DNA from 2 places in the Streptomyces sp. NPDC001450 genome. Region 2 is predicted to be linked to the other one. Evidence: riboswitches for the same ligand, from Rfam matches in the RefSeq annotation. Region 2 holds a riboswitch; the other holds the start of a gene.
The links. Region 2 has a riboswitch for S-adenosylmethionine ahead of thrC (threonine synthase). Riboswitches for the same ligand answer to the same signal wherever they lie in the genome.
Positions count from the first base shown of each region.

Region 1 (11,202 bases), on a different contig from region 2:
CCCCGTCACCACCGGCAAGCCCGGCTTCGAGACCCGCAACGGGGTCAAGGTCGTACTGGCCAAGCAGTACTTCGTACGCATGCGCGGCACCACGGTCGGCATCGCCGAGGGCAGCTCCGACTCGTACGACCTGCCCGTCTACTACGCCACCCGGGTCACCTGGTCGGGCGAGTACGTCCACGCCGCGCCCTGGTCAGTGGGCTCCCAGGGCTACGAGAACGTCAGCCACGGCTGCACCGGCATGAGCACATCCAACGCCGAGTGGTTCTTCGGCAACATCCACGAGGGCGACATCGTCAAGGTCGTGAACTCCAACGGCAACCCGATGGAACCCTTCGGCAACGGCTTCGGCGACTGGAACGTCGACTGGAAGAAGTGGCGCACGGGCAGCGCCCTCGTCAACGGCACCCCGGACGGCCCCGCCCCCCAGGACGCCCTCCGCCTCCAGCCGACAGCGGTGTGACCACCCAGGGGCGCGGGGCTCTGTCGGTCCGCGGCTTCGCCGCGTGGGCGCGAAAGGCCCCCACCGGACCGCAACCGCACAGCCACCCCGCGCCCCGAGCTCCTAGGCGCTCAGCAAGCGCTTCTGACGGAGCAGACCAGCCAGGGCAGCCGCGAACTCCACCGGATCCACCGGCAAGGTGACCGCCGCGTCGGCCCGACTCCACGTAGCGAGCCACGCATCCTGAGGTCGCCCCATCAACAGCAGCACAGGCGGGCAGTTGAACACCTCGTCCTTGATCTGCCGGCACACCCCCATGCCCCCCATCGGCACGGCCTCACCGTCGAGCACGCACACGTCGATGCCGCCCTTGGACAGCTCCCGCAGCACCGCCTCAGGAGTCGCACACTCCACGAACTCGACCAGGGGCACATCGGGAGCCGGCCTGCGGCCGGCGGCCAACCGCACCTGTTCCCGTGTGTTGGAGTCGTCGCTGTACACCAGCACGGTTGCGGTCGGCTGCATGCTTCCTCCGAGACGTCAGCGTCGTACGGACAGGGCCGTTCGGGGCGGATGTTACTCCCATGAACACCACGTCAACACCGGTTCGGCGGGCAGCAACACTCCGAACGGCACCCCCCGGAGTGAGGGCGGGATAAGCGACCGACATAATGTCGGTCGTGGCGACAGCAACGACAGTAGAAACCGGGCACGCGCACCCGTCGGTCAACCGACCGAACCTCACCAGCGTCGGAACCATCATCTGGCTGAGTTCCGAGCTGATGTTCTTCGCGGCCCTCTTCGCGATGTACTTCACCCTCCGATCGGTGACCGGTCCGGCGCACTGGAAGGAGCAGGCGGCGGCGCTCAATGTGCCGTTCTCCGCGACGAACACCACGATCCTGGTGCTTTCCTCGCTCACCTGCCAGCTCGGCGTGTTCGCCGCCGAGCGCGGGGACGTGAAGAAGCTCCGTGGCTGGTTCATCCTCACCTTCATCATGGGTGCGATCTTCATCGGCGGTCAGATCTACGAGTACACGGAGCTGGTGAAGAAGGACGGGATCTCCCTGTCCTCCGACCCGTACGGCTCGGTGTTCTACCTGACCACCGGCTTCCACGGCATGCACGTGACAGGCGGTCTCATCGCCTTCCTGCTGGTCCTGGGCCGCACCTACATGGCCAAGAGGTTCACTCACGAGCAGGCGACCGCCGCCATCGTCGTGTCCTACTACTGGCACTTCGTCGATGTGGTCTGGATCGGCCTTTTCGCCACGATCTACCTGATCAAGTAGCCGGGACCGCTCCCGCACATCCAGAAGCATCGACGCAGAAGATCCTGACACCGGGGTAATCCGTGAAAAAGCTCTCCGCACGACGACGCCATCCGCTGGCGGCGGTCGTCGTCCTACTCCTCGCGCTGGCGGCCACTGGGGGGCTGTACGCCGCGTTCGCGCCCGCGAGCAAGGCACAGGCCGATGAAACCTCCCAGTCCCTGACCATCAAGGAGGGCAAGAAGCTCTACGAGGTCGGCTGCGCCAGCTGCCACGGCACCGGTGGCCAGGGCTCCTCCGACGGCCCGAGCCTGGTCGGCGTGGGCGCCGCGGCTGTCGACTTCCAGGTCGGCACCGGCCGTATGCCGGCCGCCACCTCGCAGGGCCCGCAGGTCGTAAAGAAGAAGAACATCTACACCCAGGCCCAGATCGACCAGCTCGCGGCGTACGTCGCCTCGCTGGGCGCCGGTCCCGAGGTGCCGACGAAGGAGCAGTACGGCCTGGAGGGGGCGGACATCGCCAAGGGTGGCGAGCTGTTCCGCACCAACTGCGCGCAGTGCCACAACTTCACCGGCAAGGGTGGTGCCCTCACCAAGGGCAAGTTCGCGCCGGACCTGACGGGCGTCGACCCGAAGCACATCTACGAGGCCATGCAGACGGGCCCGCAGAACATGCCGTCCTTCCCCGACACCACGCTGTCGGAGAAGAACAAGAAGGACGTCATCGCGTACCTGAACGCGATCAACAGCAGCGAGACGGAGCAGCCGGGCGGCATGGAGCTGGGCGGTCTCGGCCCGGTCACTGAGGGCCTGTTCGCGTGGGTCTTCGGCCTCGGTGCGCTGATCGCGGTAGCCGTCTGGGTCGCCGCTCGGACCGCAAAGGCCAAGAAGTCATGAGTAGCCAAGACATTCCAGAAGAGAACCTGCCCGCTGAGCAGGAGCACGCGCACGGCGCCGTGAGCGTCGCGGACGAGGAGAACCCGTTCGCGGACCCGGGGCTGCCGCCCCACGAGCACCGGATCCAGGACATCGACGAGCGGGCCGCCAAGCGGTCCGAGCGCGTCGTCGCCCTGCTGTTCACGGTGTCGATGCTGGCGACCGTCGGCTTCATCGCCTCGTACGTGGCGATCCCGCAGGACAAGTCGATCTTCGTCTTCCCGCTGGGTCACATCAGCGCGCTGAACTTCGCGCTCGGCCTGACCCTCGGTACGGCGCTGTTCTGCATCGGCGCGGGTGCGGTCCACTGGGCCCGCACCCTGATGTCCGACGTGGAGGTCGCCGACGAGCGGCACGCGATCGCCGCCTCTCCCGAGGTCCGTGCCAAGGTCCACGCGGACTTCAAGCAGGGTGCCAAGGAGTCGGCGCTCGGCCGCCGCAAGCTGATCCGCAACACGATGTTCGGCGCGATGGCCATGGTGCCGCTCTCCGGCGTCATGCTGCTGCGCGACCTCGGCCCGCTGCCCGGCACCTCGCTGCGCCACACGCTGTGGGCCAAGGGCAAGCTGCTCGTCAACATGAACACGAACCAGCCGCTGCGTCCCGAGGACGTCGCCGTCGGTTCGCTGACCTTCGCCAAGCCCGAGGGCCTGGAGGAGGTGCAGGAGGACTTCCAGAACGAGATCGCCAAGGCGGCCCTGATGATCGTCCGGCTGCAGCCGGACAACATCAAGGACAAGCGCGAGCTCGAGTGGTCGCACGAGGGCATCGTCGCGTTCTCGAAGATCTGCACCCACGTGGGCTGCCCGATCTCCCTGTACGAGCAGCAGACGCACCACGTGCTGTGCCCGTGCCACCAGTCCACCTTCGACCTCTCCGACGGTGCCCGAGTGATCTTCGGCCCCGCCGGTCACGCCCTGCCGCAGCTCCGCATCGGCGTGAACGACGAGGGTTACCTCCAGGCGCTCGGCGACTTCGAGGAGCCCGTCGGTCCTGCATTCTGGGAGCGCGGATGAGCACCAACGAGAACAACGAGCGACGCGGCAAGGCGCCGGCCGGCGAGCGGATCGCCGACTGGGCCGACGGACGGCTCGGGATCTACTCCCTGGCCAAGTCCAACATGCGCAAGATCTTCCCCGACCACTGGTCGTTCATGCTGGGCGAAGTCTGCATGTACAGCTTCCTCATCATCATCCTGACCGGTGTCTACCTGACGCTGTTCTTCCACCCGTCGATGAACGAGGTGGAGTACCACGGCAGCTACGTCCCGCTCCAGGGACAGCTGATGTCCGAGGCGTTCAACTCGACCCTGCACATCTCCTTCGACGTGCGCGGTGGTCTGCTCATCCGGCAGATCCACCACTGGGCCGCGCTGATCTTCCTCGCCGGCATGTTCGTGCACATGATGCGCGTGTTCTTCACCGGCGCGTTCCGCAAGCCGCGTGAGATCAACTGGCTGTTCGGCTTCCTGCTGTTCGTCCTGGGCATGTTCACCGGCTTCACCGGTTACTCGCTCCCGGACGACCTGCTCTCCGGCACCGGTGTCCGCTTCACCGAGGGCGCGATCCTGTCGATGCCGATCGTCGGCACGTACATCTCGTTCTTCCTCTTCGGCGGCGAGTTCCCCGGTCACGACTTCGTCGCCCGGTTCTACTCGATCCACATCCTGCTGCTGCCGGGCATCATGCTCGGCCTGATGGTGGGCCACCTGATCCTGGTCTTCTACCACAAGCACACGCAGTTCGCGGGTCCCGGAAAGACGAACAACAACGTCGTCGGCATGCCGCTGCTGCCGGTGTACATGGCCAAGGCGGGCGGCTTCTTCTTCCTGGTCTTCGGTGTGATCGCGGCCATCGCCGCGGTCACCCAGATCAACCCGATCTGGGCCATGGGTCCCTACCGCCCCGACCAGGTGTCCACCGGCGCCCAGCCCGACTGGTACATGGGCTTCGCCGAGGGTCTGGTCCGCTACATGCCGGGCTGGGAGATCAACTTCTGGGGTCACACGCTCGTCCTGGGCGTGTTCATCCCGCTGGTGCTCTTCGGCCTGGTGCTCGCGGCGATCGCGCTGTACCCGTTCATCGAGTCCTGGGTCACCGGCGACAAGAGCGAGCACCACATCCTGGACCGCCCGCGCAACGCCCCGACCCGCACCGCGTTCGGTGTCGCCTGGGTGACCGTGTACATGGTCGGCCTGGTCGGTGGTGGCAACGACCTCATCGCCACCCACTTCCACCTGTCGATCAACGACGTGACCTGGTTCGTCCGGATCTTCTTCTTCGCCGGACCGGTCATCGCGTTCATCACCACCAAGCGGATCTGCCTCGGCCTGCAGCGCCGCGACCGCGACAAGGTGCTGCACGGTCGCGAGACCGGCATCATCAAGCGCCTGCCGCACGGTGAGTTCATCGAGGTGCACGAGCCGCTCAGCCAGGAGCAGCTGCACACCCTCACGGCTCACCACCAGTACGAGCCGGCCGAGATCGGCCCGACGGTCGACGAGAACGGTGTCGAGCGCAAGGTGAAGGCGTCCGAGAAGCTGCGCGTCAAGCTCAGCAACGCCTACTACGGCGAGGACAACCAGATCCCGAAGCCGTCTGTCGACGAGTACAAGGAGATCACGAGCGGCCACGGCCACCACTGATCCCCGCGTCGCCACGCCACACCGAAGGGCCCCGTCCGTGTTGCGGACGGGGCCCTTCGCCATGTCCCGGGCTGGATAGGGTGGGACCAGACTGTTCTTCTAGACACCCAGGAGCGGCTATGAGCGCTGTGACCCCCGCTGGAGGCGACACCGCGGCGGGCCGTTCCTGGCCTGCCCTGCTGAACGGGCTGCTGGACGGCCGGGACCTGTCCGCCGACGACACGGCCTGGGCGATGGACCTGATCATGCGCGGCGAGGCGACCGACGCGCAGATCGCCGGGTTCCTGGTGGCCCTGCGGTCCAAGGGCGAGACCGTGGAGGAGATCACCGGACTCGTGCGGACCATGTACGAGCACGCCAACGTGATCGAGGTACCCGGGCCGGCCGTCGACATCGTCGGCACCGGCGGTGACGGCGCCAAGACGGTGAACATCTCCACGATGTCGTCGATCGTCGTCGCCGGCACCGGAGCGAAGGTCGTCAAGCACGGCAACCGCGCCGCGTCCTCCGCCTCCGGGGCCTCCGACGTCCTGGAGAAGCTCGGGATCAACCTGAACCTGACCCCGCGGCGGGTCGCCGAGGTCGCCGACGAGGCCGGCATCACCATCTGCTTCGCGGTGAAGTTCCACCCGGCGCTGCGACATGCCGCCGCGGCACGCGGCCAGTTGGGGATCCGTACGACCTTCAACGTGCTCGGCCCGCTCACCAATCCGGCCAAGGTGCGCGCCCAGGCGGTCGGTGTCGCCGACCCCCGGATGGCGCCGATCGTGGCCGGGGTCCTCGCCGAGCGCGGCAGCTCCGCCCTGGTCTTCCGGGGCGACGACGGCCTGGACGAGCTGACGACCACGTCCACCTCCCGGGTGTGGGTGGTCCGGGACGGCAAGGTCACGGAGGAGAGCTTCGACCCGCGGGACGTCGGCATCGACCTCGTCTCCGTGGAGGCCCTGCGCGGCGCCGACGCGTCGTACAACGCGGAGGTCGCCCGCCGCCTGCTGGACGGCGAGCAGGGCCCGGTCCGGGACGCGGTGCTGCTGAACTCGGCGGCCGCCCTGGTGGCCCTCCACCCGACCGAGGCCCCCCTGGCCGAGCAGCTGCGCGCCGGCATGGCCAAGGCGGCCGTGTCGATCGACTCGGGCGCGGCGAAGCAGGCGCTGGAGCGGTGGGTGGCGGCCAGCAACAGGTGACGGATCCGAGGTGCGGTCCCGCGATCCGGACAGGAGTTGCGGGACCGCGATCACTTCACGTACGTTCCTGTCCAGGTCATGAGTGACAGTCATGAGGCCCCGGCCGACTGTCCGGCAACCCTCCGTCCGTGGCGGGGTGCCCCGGGTGAAGACCAGGCCGTGGGCAGTGAGGTCCACGGCAAGCGCGGACCCCTCGCACGCCAGGGGTCCTGGTCGTCGAGGGAGCCTTCTGTGAGCAAGCGAATGCGATAGGGCGTAGAGCCCCGCCTCCGCGTACCCCTTTCACCTTCCCCACGTTCGAGCCGTGCGCGCTCACGTGGTGCTGTGTCCTTTCTTGGGGGTTCCCCCCGAACCCCCTCGCCTTGCCTCTCACAGGAGTTCGCCATGTCCGTCTTCACCGCTGCCGCCGACCAGTCCGTTTGTGCCCCTCTGCCCGTTCTGGGCCGTGACGTCACCGTCCCGCTCGTGACCGGCGGCGAAGTCACCTACGCGGCGCTCGACTACGCGGCCAGCGCCCCCGCCCTCCAGCGCGTCTGGGACGACGTGGCGGCCTACGCGCCGTACTACGGCAGCGTCCACCGCGGCGCCGGCTACCTCTCCCAGCTCTCCACCGACCTGTTCGAGAACGCCCGGAAGACGGTCGCCGAGTTCCTCGACTGCCGTGCGGCCGACCAGGTGATCTTCACCCGCTCGACCACGGACTCCCTGAACCTGCTCGCCGCCGCCCTGCCCGCCGACTGCCAGGTCTTCGTCTTCGAGACCGAGCACCACGCCTCCCTGCTGCCCTGGCAGGACGCCCGCGTCACCTGCCTCAACGCCCCGCGCACCCCGCGGCAGGCCGTCGAGACCCTGGAGCGGGCCCTCGCCGACCGCGACCCCTACGGCCCGGCCCTGGTCTGCGTGACCGGCGCCTCCAACGTCACCGGCGAGCTGTGGCCGGTGCGCGAGCTGGCCGCCGCGGCCCATGCGCACGGCGCCCGGATCGTCCTGGACGCCGCCCAGCTGGCCCCGCACCACCCCGTGTCGGTCCAGGACCTCGACGTCGACTGGGTCGCCTTCTCCGGCCACAAGCTGTACGCCCCCTTCGGCTCCGGCGTCCTGGCCGGCCGCGCCGACTGGCTGGTCGCGGCCGAGCCGTACCTCGCGGGCGGCGGCGCCAGCCGCAAGGTCACCCGGCGCGAGGATGGGGGAGTGGCCGTGGAGTGGCACGAGACCGCGGCCCGCCACGAGGCCGGCTCCCCGAACGTGATCGGCGCCTACTCCATCGCCTCCGCCTGCAAGGCGCTGACGGAGGCGGGCTTCGACACGCTGGTCGCCCGCGAGCAGCACCTGATCTCCGAGGTCCGGGCGGGCCTCGCCGAGGTCCCCGAGGTCAGGATCCTCTCCCTCTTCGGTGACGACGCCCCGCGCGTCGGCGTGATCAGCTTCGTCGTGGACGGCTGGAACAGCTCCCACTTCGCCGCCGCCCTCTCTGCCGAGTACGGCATCGGCGTCCGCGACGGCCTGTTCTGCGCCCACCCCCTGGTCCGCACCCTCCTCGGCTCCGACCCCCAGACCCAGGGCGAGTGCGGCGCCCCCGAGGCCGCACCGGGCGAGAAGTCCCTGAACGCGATCCGCGTGAGCTTCGGTGCGGGCACCCCCGACGAGCACGTGGAACGCTTCGTCACGGCGGTGAAGGAACTGGTGACCGAGGGTGCGAAGTGGACGTACAGGACGGAGGAAGGTCGCTGCGTCCCGGCGGTATGAGTTTCTGACGCCTGGTGCGGCGGTCTTCAGCCGATCAGTTGTCCAACCCGATCGAGAAGGCCGCCTCGAGGTCGTGCTGCGAGTACGTACGGAAAGCGACGTGCGTGTCCGTGGCCTCGACTCCGGGGATCTTGCTGATCCGCCCCGGAATCACGTCGGCCAGGTCCTCGTGCTGCCGCACCCGCACCATGGCGATCAGGTCGTACGTACCGGTGACGGAGAAGACCTCGCTCACCGAATCCAGCGAAGCGATCTGCTCCGCGATCTCGGGGATCCGGTCCACGCTGGTCTTGATCAGGACGATCGCGGTGATCACGACGGGTTCTCTCCCTCGGGTGCCGGAGCCGGTGCGGACTTCACTCTAGTGGTACGCCCGTAACGCACCCACGCGTAGCCGAACCCCACCCCGAAGCCGACCAGGTGCGCGAGGTAGGCCACCCCGGGCCCCTCGCCGGAGCTCCCCGCCGCCAGCCACTGCAGGGTCGCCCAGAAGGGCAGCACGACCCAGGCCGGGAAGCGCATCGGCAGGAAGAACAGGAAGGGGAGCAGACTGGTGACACGGGCGCGGGGAAACAGGTAGAGGAACGCGCCGAGAACCGCCGAGATCGCCCCGGACGCGCCCACCAGCGACTGCTCGGAGGTGGCGTTGGCGGCCGCGTAGCCCAGCAGGGCCAGGTAGCCGCAGCCGATGTAGAAGAGGGTGAACTCCACCCGGCCCATCCGTTCCTCGGTCATCATCCCGAAGACGAAGAGGAAGAGCATGTTGCCGAGCAGATGCACCCAGCTGCCGTGCACGAACAGCGCGGTGACCGGGGTCAGGGCCGCCCGGACGGGCTCGTCGAACAGCTGCGCCGGGACCACCCCCCAGTGCCGGAAGTACGCGCGCTGCGCGGCCGGCAGCGCGTCCGCGGGGCCGTACGCCGGAGTGAGCCCCGAGGCCGGTCCCAGGACGAAGATCAGGGAGCACACGGCGATGAGGGCGTACGTCATCGGCGCGGGGGTGTCCCGGAGCGCTTTGAGTGTGCGGCCGGCCGTCGTGCTCCAGGTGTTGATCATGACTACAGAGCATGACGTAAGGGGACGCAACCTGACAGACCGCCTCGCCGCCGTGGACGGGCGGGCGGTGAGTACCCGCCAGGCCGTAGGGTTACGAGCCACACGCGTCGAGGAGCGGCGCGTACCGACCCGAGAAGGAAGCGAACAGTCACGATGACGGTTCCCCTGCCGACCGCCACGACGCGATGGCGCTGCACCCTCTGCGGCAACCTCACCCGCTTCGACGTGACGCGCTCGTCGAAGGTCGTCGAGTACGTCCACCTCGACCTCGCCGGTGAGCCGACGGTCGAGGAACGAGAGGTGGTCAGTGAGACCATCGAGTCGGTCCGCTGCCGCTGGTGCAACGCGGTGGACCAGGTGGAACTCGTGGACAGGCCGGGCGCCGGCTCCTGAGCGGAGCGGGCCCCGTAGAGGTATTGGGGTGTGACGGATGGTGGAGACCGCAGGCGGGGGGCCGGGCGACGGCACCGCCGAGGTGCTTGACCGTCCGCTGCCCGACGGCGTGCGCCGGCGGGTCGTGCAGATCGTCTCCGACGGATTCGGCGGCCTGACCGTGGCGGAACTGCCCGCCCAATTGCGGCAGTACGCCCGGTTCGCCCCGAACCGGCGGGCCAAGTTCGCCGGGAACGCGATGGCCGCCGCACTGGAGACGGACCCGCTCTTCCGGCAGCGGATCGGAGAGAAGTTCAGAGAGGCGCAGCCGGAGCTGTCCGGCGCCCTCGACTCCGGCTCGCCGCCCCCGGCCGCGGATCCGCTCGACGTGGCGGCCGCGGCCTACGTGCTCCGCCCGGCGGGCTGGGTGAAGCTGGTCGCCGCGGCCGGCGAGGAGGCCCAGCGCGCCGACGCCGAGCGGGCCGACGAGGAGAGCCGGGTCGAACTGGAACGGCTGCGCGAGGAGCTGGCCGAGGCCCGGGCGCAGACCCGGACGGAGACCGAACGGCTGCGCACCGAGCTGGAGTCGGCGAAGAAGGAAGCGGAGTCGCTGCACCGTAAGCTCCGTGCCGCGCTCAGCGACGTCAAGCGCGGGGAGGCCGCGCTGCGCAAGGTCCAGGGCGAGATCGAGGCCGTGCGCGCCGAGGGGCAGGCGCAGGTGTCGGTCGCCGAGAGCGAGTCCCGCCGGCTCAAGGCCCGCCTCGGCGAGGCCGAGGCCGCGCTGGAGGCCACCCGCCGGGCAGCCCGCGAGGGGCGCAGCGTCGAGGACATGCGGGTACGGCTGCTGCTCGACACCCTGCTGGACGCCACCCAGGGGCTGCGGCGCGAACTCGCCCTGCCCCCGGTCTCCGTGCGCCCGGCCGAGACCGTGGGCGCGGTCGAACCGGGACGGATGACCCCGAAGGACATCGCGGCCCGGGCCCTGTCCGAGAACGACCCGGCGATCCTGGACCAGCTGCTCGCGCTGCCGCAGGCGCATCTGGTCGTCGACGGCTACAACGTCACCAAGACCGGCTATCCGCAGATGCCGCTGGAGAAGCAGCGACTGCGGCTCCTGGGCCAGCTCTCGGCGCTCGCCGCACAGACCGGCGCCGAGGTGACGTGCGTCTTCGACGGCGCCGAACTGGCCGCGCCGGTGCTGCTCGCGCCGCCGCGCGGGGTGCGGGTGCTGTTCTCCAAGCCGGGAGTCACGGCCGACGAGCTGATCCGCCAGCTGGTGCGCGCGGAGCCGCCGGGGCGTCCGGTCATCGTCGCCTCGACCGACCGGGAGGTGGCCGACGGGGTCGCCAGGGCCGGTGCCCGCCCTGTCGCCTCTGCGGTACTTCTGAAGCGACTGTCCTGAAGGTCCAACACGCGTACGCAATGCCCGAATTGATCCGACTCTCGTGCCACGTAGGGTCAATCGCGCCTCACTGCATGTGAGTTATGTGCAAAGAATCTATTGCGCCACAGGGTTTTTTGCCGCGAGGATTTGAACTGATCACAACTGGGT
Region 1 is NZ_JBSFHY010000011.1:219,015-230,216, reverse strand. Features, by position in the region: gene ACWC5O_RS15255 (Ig-like domain-containing protein) at 1-463, shown strand, start outside; gene ACWC5O_RS15250 (hypothetical protein) at 566-967, opposite strand; gene ctaE (aa3-type cytochrome oxidase subunit III) at 1,114-1,734, shown strand; gene qcrC (cytochrome bc1 complex diheme cytochrome c subunit) at 1,797-2,609, shown strand; gene qcrA (cytochrome bc1 complex Rieske iron-sulfur subunit) at 2,606-3,664, shown strand; gene qcrB (cytochrome bc1 complex cytochrome b subunit) at 3,661-5,292, shown strand; gene trpD (anthranilate phosphoribosyltransferase) at 5,412-6,476, shown strand; SAM riboswitch class IV at 6,551-6,667, shown strand; gene ACWC5O_RS15220 (aminotransferase class V-fold PLP-dependent enzyme) at 6,861-8,222, shown strand; gene ACWC5O_RS15215 (Lrp/AsnC family transcriptional regulator) at 8,257-8,538, opposite strand; gene ACWC5O_RS15210 (rhomboid family intramembrane serine protease) at 8,535-9,278, opposite strand; gene ACWC5O_RS15205 (hypothetical protein) at 9,432-9,671, shown strand; gene ACWC5O_RS15200 (NYN domain-containing protein) at 9,709-11,052, shown strand.
Region 1: it holds a riboswitch for S-adenosylmethionine, as region 2 does, so the genes downstream of both, ACWC5O_RS15220 (aminotransferase class V-fold PLP-dependent enzyme) here and thrC (threonine synthase) in region 2, are expected to answer to the same signal.

Region 2 (11,202 bases):
AGGGAGGCGACCACCGCGTGGGCGCCGCGGCGGCGGGCGTCCTGGGTGGCGCGCAACGGCTCCTGGGAGCCAGTGAGTTCGGCCAGTTCCTCGGTGTTGGGCTTGATGATGTCGGGGCGGGCTGCCACCCCGCGGCGTAGAGGCTCACCGCTGGTGTCCAGGAGGACAGGGACGTCGGCGGCGCGGGCGGCGCGGATCAGGCCTGCGTATGCGCCCACCGGTACTCCCGGTGGCAGGCTGCCGGAGAGGGCCACTGCACAGGAGCGGGCCAGCAACTCCTCGTAGCGGTCCAGGAAGATGCCCCACTCGGTGGGGGAGATCTGCGGGCCCGGTTCGTTCAACTGGGTCGTGTCGCCGGAGCGCTCGTCGACGACGGCGATCGTGCGGCGGGTCGGCCCGGTGACCGGGACGAAGGCGTCCGTCACGCCGGGCGTGGCCGCCAGGTGCTCGCGCAGCACCTGGCCGGTCGCGCCGCCCGTGAAGCCGGTGACCGTCACCTCGTGTCCGAGGGCCGCCAGCACCCGCGCCACGTTCACGCCCTTGCCGCCCGGCCGCTCGATGACGTCCGAGACGCGGTGCGAGGCGTGCGGCCGCAGGGACCGTACGCGATAGGTGATGTCGAGAGCGGTGTTCAGTGTGACCGTGAGGATCACCCGGGCCGACCTCCCTCGAAGTCCTTACGCCATCGGTACCGGGGCCCCGATCATGCCAAACAGACGGCGGCCGGCCCAGTACGAGGATCGGCCGCCGGCTGGCGAAGAGGAGAACGGATCAGGGCAGTTGGGGCGCCACCACCCATTCACCCCTGCGCAGCACGCCCTTCAGGTCGAAGTTCGCGTCCAGCAGCACCACGTCCGCGTCCTTGCCGGGTTCCAGGGAGCCGATGTGGTCGGAGAGGCCCAGCAGACGGGCCGGGTTGGCCGAAAGAGCGGCGACCGCGTCTTCCACCGGCAGCTTGTCGATGGTCACCGCCCGCTTGAACGCGCGGTCCAGGGTGAGCGTGGAACCCGCGATCGAGCCGCCCTCCACCAGACGGGCCACACCCTCGCTGACCTCGACCTCCAGCGGGCCGAGCATGTAGCGGCCGTCGCCGATGCCGGCCGCGTCCATCGCGTCGGTGATGAACGCGACCCGGGAGGCACCCGCGTGATGGAACGCCAGCTCCAGCGCGGCGGGGTGGAGGTGGGTGCCGTCGTTGATCAGCTCGACCGTCACCCGCTCGTCCTCCAGCAGGGCGGCGATCGGGCCAGGGGAGCGGTGGCCCAGAGTGGGCATGGCGTTGAAGAGGTGGGTGGCGACCGTGGCGCCCGCGTCGATGGCCTCGACCGTCTGCTCGTAGGTGGCGTCCGTGTGGCCGATGGCGGCAATCACACCGTGCTCGGCGAGCAGCCGTACGGAGTCGATGCCGCCCGGCAGCTCGGTGGCCAGGGTGACCATCTTCGCCTTGCCGCGCCCCGCGTCGATCAGCTTGCGGACCTCGGCCGGGTCCGGGTCGCGCAGCAGCTCCTCGGAGTGCGCGCCCTTGCGGCACGGCGAGATGAACGGCCCCTCGAAGTGGATACCGGCGATGTCGCCCTGCTCGGCCAGCTCGCTCAGCAGCCCCGCCTGCCGCACCAGCAGGTCCATCTCGTCGGTGACGGTGGAGGCGACCAGGGTCGTGGTGCCGTGCAGGCGGTGTGTGCGGATGGCCGACAGCACGTCGTCCACCGTGCCGGAGAAGGAGGCTCCGCCGCCGCCGTGGTTGTGGATGTCCACGAAGCCGGGGACCAGCCAGTGGCCGGTCACGTCCAGCACGTCGGCGTTCTCGGGAGCCTCGCCCGCGAGCTTCGTGCCCTCCACGACCACACGCCCGTCGGCCACCACACCGGTGGGCAGCACCACCCGAGCACCTGTGAGAACCAAGCTGGGAGCCATCAGGCGGTTACCTCCGTAGGGTCGGTGGAGTCGAGGAGATCCCGGGCGAGGAGACCCGCGCCCAGGCAGCCGGCCGTGTCGCCGAGGGCGGCGGGGACGATGGCCGGCAGTTTCTGGAAGGTGACCCGCTGCCGGACGGCGTCCCTGAGCGGTTGGAACAACACTTCCCCCGCCTCGGCCAGGCCGCCACCGATGATCAGCGTGCGCGGGTCCAGCAGGGTGAGCGCGGTGACCAGTCCGTCGGCCAGCGCGTCCACCGCCTCCTGCCAGACCCGGACAGCGTTCGGGTCACCGGACGCGACGGCCTTCGCGCAGTCGGCCGCGTCCGCTTCCGGGTCCCCGCAGGCCGCCGTCCACGCCTCGCTGACCGCGGACGCGGAGGCGTACCGCTCCAGGCAGCCGCGCTGGCCGCAGGGGCACGGGGTCCCGCCGGGCCGTACGACGACATGGCCGATCTCGCCGGCGAAGCCGTGCGCGCCCGCCTCCACCCGCCCGTCCACGCCGATGGCGCCGGCGATGCCGGTGCCCAGCGGCACGAACAGGAACCGGTCGGCGCCCTTGCCCGCGCCGATCCGGCCCTCGGCGAGCCCGCCGGTGCGCACGTCGTGGCCGAGCGCCACGGGTACGCCGAGCCGGTCGGCGAGCAGGGCGCGCAGGGGTACGTCCCGCCAGCCGAGGTTGGCCGCGTAGACGGCGATGCCGTGCTCCTCGTCGACGATGCCGGGGACCGCGAGGCCGGCCGCGGCGGCCGGTTCGCCGTAGTGCTCCACGCCGTACGCGCGCAGTTCCGTGGCGAAGTCGAGGATGGTCTCGACCACCGCCTCGGGCCCGCGCTCACGGCCCGTCGCGCGGCGGGCGCGGTGCAGAAGCGCGCCGTCGTCTCCGACGAGGGCCGCCTTCATCCCGGTACCGCCCACGTCCAGGGCGATGACATGTCTCACGGGGGACAGTGTGGCCCGCGGACCCACAAGAGGTCTAGTCCACTCACGTGGTGTAGACCTTATGTGTCCACATATTGAACGGTCAGACAGCAGGGTTGGGGCTTTGACGGTGCGTCGGCGTACGGCAGGAACGATCGCGGTGGTGTCCGCACTGAGCATGACGGCGGTCCTCGGCGGCTGCGGGAGTACGGGCTCCTCCGACGTGACCCTCAGACTGGTCGCGGCCGACTACGGCGACTCCCCGGCGAACAGCTCGAAGAAGTACTGGGACAAGCTGGCCGAGGCGTACGAGGCCCAGCACTCCGGTGTGAAGGTCGAGGTCAGCGTCTACTCCTGGAACGACGTCGACCGCAAGGTCAAGGAGATGGTCGACTCCAAAGACGCACCCGACCTGGCCCAGATCGGCGCCTACGCCGACTACGCGGCCGCGGGCAAGCTCTACCAGGCCTCCGACCTGCTCTCCATCCGCACCCAGGCCGACTTCCTCTCCCAGCTCTCCGACGCGGGCGAGTGGAAGCACGTGCAGTACGGCATCCCGTTCGCCGCCTCCACGCGGGTGCTCTTCTACAACAAGACCCTCTTCGCCCAGGCCGGCATCACCCCGCCCACCACCTGGAGCGAGCTGGCCGCCGACGCGAAGGCGCTCAAGGACAAGGGGGTGAAGTACCCCTACGCGCTGCCGCTGGGCTCCGAGGAGGCGCAGGCCGAGACCATGCAGTGGCTGCTGAGCGGCGGCGACGGCTACACCGACGACATCGGCACCTACACCATCGACTCGGCGCAGAACGTCCAGACCTTCACCTGGCTCAAGGACGACCTGGTCGGCAAGGGCCTGACCGGTCCGGTCGCCCCCGGCAAGCTCAACCGCGCGGACGCCTTCGCCGCCTTCGCCGACGGCCAGGTCGGCATGCTCAACGGGCATCCCACGCTGATCCAGCAGGCCGCCAGGAAGGGTGTGCAGTTCGGCATGGTCCCGATGCCGGGCCGCACCGGCAAGGCCAAGGCCGCGATGGGTGTCTCCGACTGGATGATGGGCTTCAAGCAGCGCGGGCACGCCGAGCAGATAGGCGACTTCCTCGACTTCGTCTACGAGCAGAAGAACGTCCTGGCGTTCTCCCGCGAGTACGGACTCCTCCCGGTCACGGGCTCCGCGTCCAACACCATGACCGAGTCGGACTCCGCCCCCGACAAGGACCTGCACCCCTTCCTCGACCAGCTTCCGATCTCCGAGCTGTACCCCGTCGGCAAGACCTCCTGGGCGGCGGTCAGCGCGGCCGTGAAGAAGGAGATCGGCCAGGCGGTCGCCCCCGGCGGCAGCCCCGTCGGTGTCCTGACCCGCCTCCAGGCGACGGCGACCGAGGCGGACAGCAGCGACGTGAGCTGACCCGGCTGTCGGTGCCCGGCGTTACGGTGGCCCACATGGAACTGGGCACCCGCGAAAAGGCCATCCTCGCGCTGGAGCGCCGGCCCTTCCCCGGCCCCGGCGCGAAGGAACGAGCCATCCGCGAGGAACTGGGCCTTGCCCCGGTCCGCTACTACCAGCTCCTCAACGCCCTACTGGACGACGAGAGGGCACTGGCCGTGGACCCGGTGACGGTGAACCGCCTGCGCCGAGTCCGGGAGGCACGCCGCTCCGAACGCTGACCCCCGGGACCCGGCGCCGACGCACTTGAGCTGGGCGCCGACTCACCCAGCCTTTCCCCACCCACCCCAGCCGGCCAGGGCGCCTTCTCAGCCGACCGAGTCGGGTGGGCGGTGGGAAACGGGGTCCAGGGGCGGAGCCCCTGGCGGGGTCTGGGGCGGAGCCCCAGGAGTGACCAGCCCCTGCGCTGGATACTGTCGCGGTATGGACCTTCTGCCGACCCCGGCGACCAAGGCCGGCCGGGATGGACTGCAGGCGCTGCTCGCAAAGCCCCGCTCAGCAGTGATCGGACTCGACTTCGACGGCACACTCTCCCCGATCGTCGAAGACCCCGAGCAGGCCCGAGCCCACCCCGACGCCGTCCCCGCACTGGCCACCCTCGCCCCCAAGGTCGCCTCCGTGGCCGTGGTCACCGGCAGACCCGCCGAGGTGGCGGTACGGCACGGCGGCTTCGCAGGCACCCCCGGCCTGGAACACCTCGTCGTCCTCGGCCACTACGGCGCCGAACGCTGGGACGCCGCGACGAACACGGTCACCGCACCCCCACCCCACCCCGGCGTCGCCGCGGTCCGCGCCGAGCTCCCGGGCCTCCTGGAGCGCGTCGGCGCCGGGCACGGCACCTGGATCGAGGAGAAGGGGCGCGCCGTCGCCGTCCACACCCGCCGTGCCGACGACCCGCAGGCCGCGTTCGAGGCCCTGCGCGGCCCCCTCGCCGACCTCGCCACCCGGCACGGCCTGATCGTCGAGCCCGGCCGGCTGGTCCTCGAACTCCGCCCGCCGGGCATGGACAAGGGCGTCGCCCTCCTCGACCACGTCCGCGCCACCGGCGCCGAGTCCGTCCTCTACGCCGGCGACGACCTCGGCGACCTCCCCGCCTACGCGGCCGTCGACGAACTCCGCTCCGACGGCGTCCCCGGCCTCCTGGTCTGCAGTGGCAGCACGGAGGTCACGGAACTGGCGGAACGGGCGGACGTGGTGGTGGACGGCCCGGAGGGAGTCGTAGCCCTCCTACGCGCCCTGGCGGCACACATGCCCTGACCCGCTACCGCTCCAGTGCACCCAGCTGATCCAGGAACCACTGAGCAGGCGGCAACGCCGTAGCGGCCACGGCCAGCCTCTTCGAGCGTTCCGCCCGCTCACCCGCCGGCAGGCTCAGCGCCTCGTGCAACGCCCTCGCGGTCCCCCCGATGTCGTACGGGTTCACCACGATCGCGTCCTCGCCCAGCTCCTCGCACGCCCCCGCCTCCCGCGACAGCACCAGCGCGCACCCCTCGTCGGAGACGACCGGCACCTCCTTGGCGACCAGGTTCATGCCGTCCCGGATCGGGTTGACCAGCGCCACGTCCGCGAGCCGGTACGCGGCCAGGGAGCGGGCGAAGTCGTCCTTGACGTGCAGCACGACGGGGGTCCAACCCGCCGTCCCGTACACGGAGTTGATCGTCTCAGCGACCCGCTGCACCTCGGCCGTGTACTCCCGGTAGACGGGGAGGTCCTGCCGGGACGGGTAGGCGAACGCGAGATGGACCACCCGTTCGCGCCACTCGGGGTGGTCCTCCAGCAGCTGCCGGTACGCCAGCAGGCCGCGCACGATGTTCTTGGACAGCTCGGTGCGGTCCACCCGCACGATCGTCCGGCGTCCCTCGCCGATCTCCTCCCGCAGCGCGGCCATCCGTGCGTCCACGTCCGGCCGGTGCGCCCGCTCGCGCAGGAAGTCCGCGTCCGCTCCGAGCCCGTGCACACCGATCCGGGTCCCGGACGGGATGCCGGGGCCCAGCACCGCGTGACAGCAGTCGGTGAACGCGTCCGCCCACCGCCGGGTCAGGAACGCGGCCCGGTCCGCGCCCAGGATGCCGGTCAGCAGCTCGGCCGCGATGTCGTCCGGCAGCAGGCGGAAGTAGTCCGGCGGGGCCCACGGGGTGTGCGAGAAGTGGCCGATGCGCAGGTCGGGGCGGAGCCGGCGGAGCATCCGGGGGGCGAGGGCCAGGTGGTAGTCCTGGACGAGCACCGCGGCGCCCTCCGCCGCCTCCTCGGCCAGCGCCTCGGCGAAGGCGCGGTTGTACGCCTCGTACGACGCCCACTGCCGCCGGAACTCCGCGTCGAAGACCGGCTCCAGCGGGGTCTGGTACAGCATGTGGTGGACGAACCACAGCACCGAGTTGGCGATGCCGTTGTACGCGTCGGAGAACACGGTCGGGTCGATGCCGAGCATCCGCACCCGCTGCCCGCCGGTCTCCTCGGCCGGCAGCAGCCCGCCGCCCGCGCGCCGTACCGCCTCGCGGTCGCCGCCGCCCAGCGCGGCGCACACCCACACCGCATTGTGGTTCGGCCCGATGGCCGACAGCCCCGAGACCAGCCCGCCGCCGCCCCGTTTGGCGAGCAGCGAGCCGTCCTCGTGCACCTCGTACGAAACCGGGCCGCGGTTGGACGCGACCAGCACATCAGCAGTGTGCGCGGAAGCCATGGTCCTCAACCTAGCCCGGCCCGGAAACGCTCAAACGTACGGTCTGCCCCGGAAGGGGGCTGTATACAGCCGTTTTCGTGCGCCCCTCACGCCACCCGGCGCGCCGCGTACTCCGCGATCTCCGCCATCGGCGGCCGCTCCTCGGTGTCCACCGAGTAGGTGCGTGGCTCGAACCCGTCCTCGCCCCGCTCGAACTGGGTCAGCGACGGCCGGATCAGGTGCCCGCGGGCGAGCCTGAGCTGTGCCGTGCGGTAGATCGCCGCGGCCATCCGGCCGAGCGCCTGGCCGTCCTGGTGGCGGTGCTTGCGCACGCCGACGTCGACCTGGGCGAGGGCGTCCAGGCCCACCAGGTGCAGGGCGTCGACCAGCATGCCCAGCTCGACGCCGTAGCCGACCGGGAAGGGGAGCTGTTCGAGCAGCGAGCGGCGGGCCGCGTACTCGCCGCCGAGCGGCTGCACGAAACCGGCCAGCTGCGGCCAGTGCATGTTCAGCAGCGGGCGGGCCATGAGTTCGGTGACCCGGCCGCCCTGCCCGGCCGTCCTGCCGGAGGCGAGCGAATCCAGCTCAGCGCCGAGCGGGCGGTCGTACATCGCCTTGACCAGGTCGACGCCCGGTTCGGTGAGCAGGGGGCCGACGATGCCGGAGACGAAGTCGGAGGAGAACTCCTTCAGGTCGGCGTCGATGAAGCAGATGATGTCCCCGCTGGTCACCAGCAGGGAGCGCCACAGCACCTCGCCCTTGCCGGGGACGGCCGGGATGCGCGGGAGGATCTCGTCGCGGTGGACGACCCGCGCGCCCGCGGAGGCGGCGACCTCGGAGGTGTGGTCGGTGGACCCGGAGTCGACGACGACGATCTCGTCGACGAGCGGGACCTGCTGCATGAGGTCGTGACGGATGATCGCGACGATGTCGCCGACCGTCTTCTCCTCGTTCAGCGCGGGCAGGACGACGGAGACGGACTGACCGGTGCGCTGCTTGGCGGCGAGTATCCGGTGGAGCGGACGATCGGTCACGGACCAGGAGCGGGTGGCCAGCCAGCGCTCGACTTCTTCCAGCACGGTCTGCGGCTCCTCACTGTCGTGATCACATGGGGTGACCGTGTGATCCATCTCGCGGTTCGGACGACTATCTCAACTGTCCTGGCCTTCGGTTACAGTCTTGAACAACGCCGGTGACCATCGCATGTCGGGGTCAACGGGCGTTGACAACCACATACAGCTCATCCAGAGGGGCAGAGGGACACGGCCCGATGAAGCCCCGGCAACCCTCCAGTCGGTTCTCGTTCTCCAGCGAGGCTCCCGGCTAGGGAAGGTGCCAAATCCGTCTCACGGCGAGATGCGTCGTGAGGAAGATGAGGAGAAAGGGCCTCGCCTCCATGGCTGTGCAGACTGTTGCAAGCACCAGCAATCCCACCGTAGACCTCGGCCCCGCCGCGGCCCTGAGCTGTCGCGAGTGCGGTCACCGGGTGCCCCTCGGGCCGGTGTTCGCCTGCGAGGAGTGTTTCGGCCCGCTGGAGATCGCCTACGACTTCTCCGCGTACGACACCGAAGAGCTGCGGGGGCGCATCGAGTCCGGCCCCGCGAACATCTGGCGTTACGCGCCGCTGCTGCCCGTCCCCGCCGACGTGGCCGACAAGCCCAACATCAACCCGGGCTGGACCAAGCTCGTCAAGGCCGACAACCTGGCCCGCGAGCTGGGCGTCACCGGCGGGCTGTACGTGAAGGACGACTCCGGCAACCCGACGCACTCCTTCAAGGACCGGGTGGTGGCCCAGGCCCTGGAGGCCGCGCGCGCCTTCGGCTTCACCACGCTCTCCTGCTCCTCGACCGGCAACCTCGCCGGTGCCGTCGGCGCCGCCGCCGCCCGCGCCGGCTTCCGCTCCTGCGTGTTCATCCCGCACGACCTGGAGCAGGGCAAGGTCGTCATGGCCGCGGTCTACGGCGGCGAGCTGGTCGGGATCGAGGGCAACTACGACGACGTGAACCGGTTCTGCTCCGAGCTGATCGGTGACCCGGCCGGCGAGGGCTGGGGCTTCGTCAACGTCAACCTGCGGCCGTACTACGCGGAGGGCTCGAAGACCCTGGCGTACGAGATCTGCGAGCAGCTCGGCTGGCGGCTCCCGGACCAGCTCGTGGTCCCGATCGCCTCCGGCTCCCAGCTGACGAAGATCGACAAGGGTCTGCAGGAGCTGATCAAGCTCGGGCTCGTCGAGGACAGGCCGTACAAGATCTTCGGTGCCCAGGCCGAGGGCTGCTCGCCGGTGTCCACCGCCTTCAAGGCCGGTCACGACGTGGTCCGCCCGCAGAAGCCGAACACCATCGCCAAGTCCCTGGCGATCGGCAACCCGGCCGACGGCCCGTACGTCCTCGACATCGCCCGCCGTACCGGTGGCGCGGTGGAGGACGTGACCGACGAGCAGGTCGTGGACGCGATCAGGCTGCTGGCCCGGACCGAGGGCATCTTCGCGGAGACCGCCGGCGGTGTGACGGTCGGCGTGACGCAGAAGCTGATCGAGAACGGTGTGCTGGACCCGACGCTGACGACGGTCGTCCTCAACACCGGTGACGGCCTCAAGACCCTCGACGCGGTGGCCGGCACGGGGCTCACCGCCACCATCCGCCCGACCCTGGACTCCTTCCGAGAGGCTGGCCTCGCATGAGCGTGACCGTTCGCATCCCCACCATCCTGCGCACCTACACCGGTGGCCAGGCCGAGGTCGCCGCCGAGGGTGCGACCCTCGCCGAGGTCATCGAGGACCTGGAGAAGAACCACACGGGCATCGCGGCCCGCGTTCTCGACGACCAGGGCAAGCTGCGCCGCTTCGTCAACGTGTACGTCAACGACGACGACGTCCGCTTCGAGCAGGGGCTGGAGACGGCGACCCCGGACGGTGCCGGAGTCTCCATCATTCCCGCCGTCGCCGGCGGCTGATCAAAAGCGGACCATTACCTTCGGTAACCGCGGTTACTGAATGTTCATCGAATGGCCTCCTCCGTGAGAGAAGCGGAGGGGGCCATTCTGCGTGATTGAGCGCGGTACAGTTGGGGAACGCGTGCCGGGTCTGCGGGTCGCAAGCCCCGGAATCATGCCGTACGCCCCGGTGAGAAGCAGCCAAAGTGCACGGGTTGAATGCGGCTTTTACGCCTTTTATGGAGCCCGACTTGCCCTGAATTCGGACGAATTCTCGGCAGATTCCGGACCGGGCCCGTCCAGAATTCTCGTCCGATTGACCTGTTGCAGACGGCAGTTGGACAGATACATTCAGCCGCGGTCGACGCGTTCCGGCGCACGCCCCCGACCAATGGGGGGTGAGGTCTGACCCGGGTCCGCGAAGTGTGGATCTGTGCAAGGGCCAGTAATAGGGGAGTTAGGCATGGCTCAGGGCACCGTCAAGTGGTTCAACGCGGAGAAGGGGTACGGCTTCATCGCGGTCGACGGTGGTGCGGATGTTTTCGTCCACTACAGCGCGATCCAGATGGACGGTTACCGCACCCTGGAAGAGGGGCAGCGGGTCGACTTCGAGATCTCGCAGGGCCAGAAGGGCCCGCAGGCGGACATGGTCCGGCTGGCGACCAGCTGAAGCACGCGTCGGCTGACAGCGACGTTCTTCTGTTCATCTTCGAAGGGCCCGTACCTCCTGGGGTACGGGCCCTTCGTCATGCCCGGCGCCCCTGTTCGCGCGCGGCTGAGCGCCCCCTCCGGCATGCCCGAGGCGCTTGCACTCGAGGGTGCCGAGTGCTAATCATTGGCGTTAGCACTCTGAAGGTGAGAGTGACAAGAAGGACCGGGTCGGTGAGGCCCGCAGGCCAGGTGGGGCAAGGAACCACAGGTCGGCGAGCCGTCCGTCGCGGGCGCGGGCGCGGTCCGAAGGAATCACCCCCAGTCCTGGAGGGACCACTTCACATGGCCAAGATCATCGCGTTCGACGAGGAGGCGCGGCGCGGCCTCGAGCGCGGCATGAACCAGCTCGCGGACGCCGTGAAGGTGACGCTCGGCCCCAAGGGCCGCAACGTCGTCCTCGAGAAGAAGTGGGGCGCCCCCACGATCACCAACGACGGTGTCTCCATCGCCAAGGAGATCGAGCTCGAGGACCCGTTCGAGAAGATCGGCGCCGAGCTGGTCAAGGAAGTCGCGAAGAAGACGGACGACGTAGCCGGTGACGGCACGACGACCGCGACCGTCCTGGCCCAGGCCCTGGTCAAGGAAGGCCTCCGCAACGTCGCCGCCGGTGCCAACCCGATGGC
Region 2 is NZ_JBSFHY010000001.1:46,424-57,625, forward strand. Features, by position in the region: gene ACWC5O_RS00230 (1-phosphofructokinase family hexose kinase) at 1-653, opposite strand, end outside; gene nagA (N-acetylglucosamine-6-phosphate deacetylase) at 772-1,914, opposite strand; gene ACWC5O_RS00240 (ROK family protein) at 1,914-2,855, opposite strand; gene ACWC5O_RS00245 (extracellular solute-binding protein) at 2,965-4,239, shown strand; gene ACWC5O_RS00250 (DUF3263 domain-containing protein) at 4,275-4,499, shown strand; gene otsB (trehalose-phosphatase) at 4,702-5,535, shown strand; gene ACWC5O_RS00260 (alpha,alpha-trehalose-phosphate synthase (UDP-forming)) at 5,540-6,958, opposite strand; gene ACWC5O_RS00265 (glucosyl-3-phosphoglycerate synthase) at 7,045-8,016, opposite strand; SAM riboswitch class I at 8,175-8,316, shown strand; gene thrC (threonine synthase) at 8,334-9,617, shown strand; gene ACWC5O_RS00275 (MoaD/ThiS family protein) at 9,614-9,889, shown strand; gene ACWC5O_RS00280 (cold-shock protein) at 10,332-10,538, shown strand; gene groL (chaperonin GroEL) at 10,862-11,202, shown strand, end outside.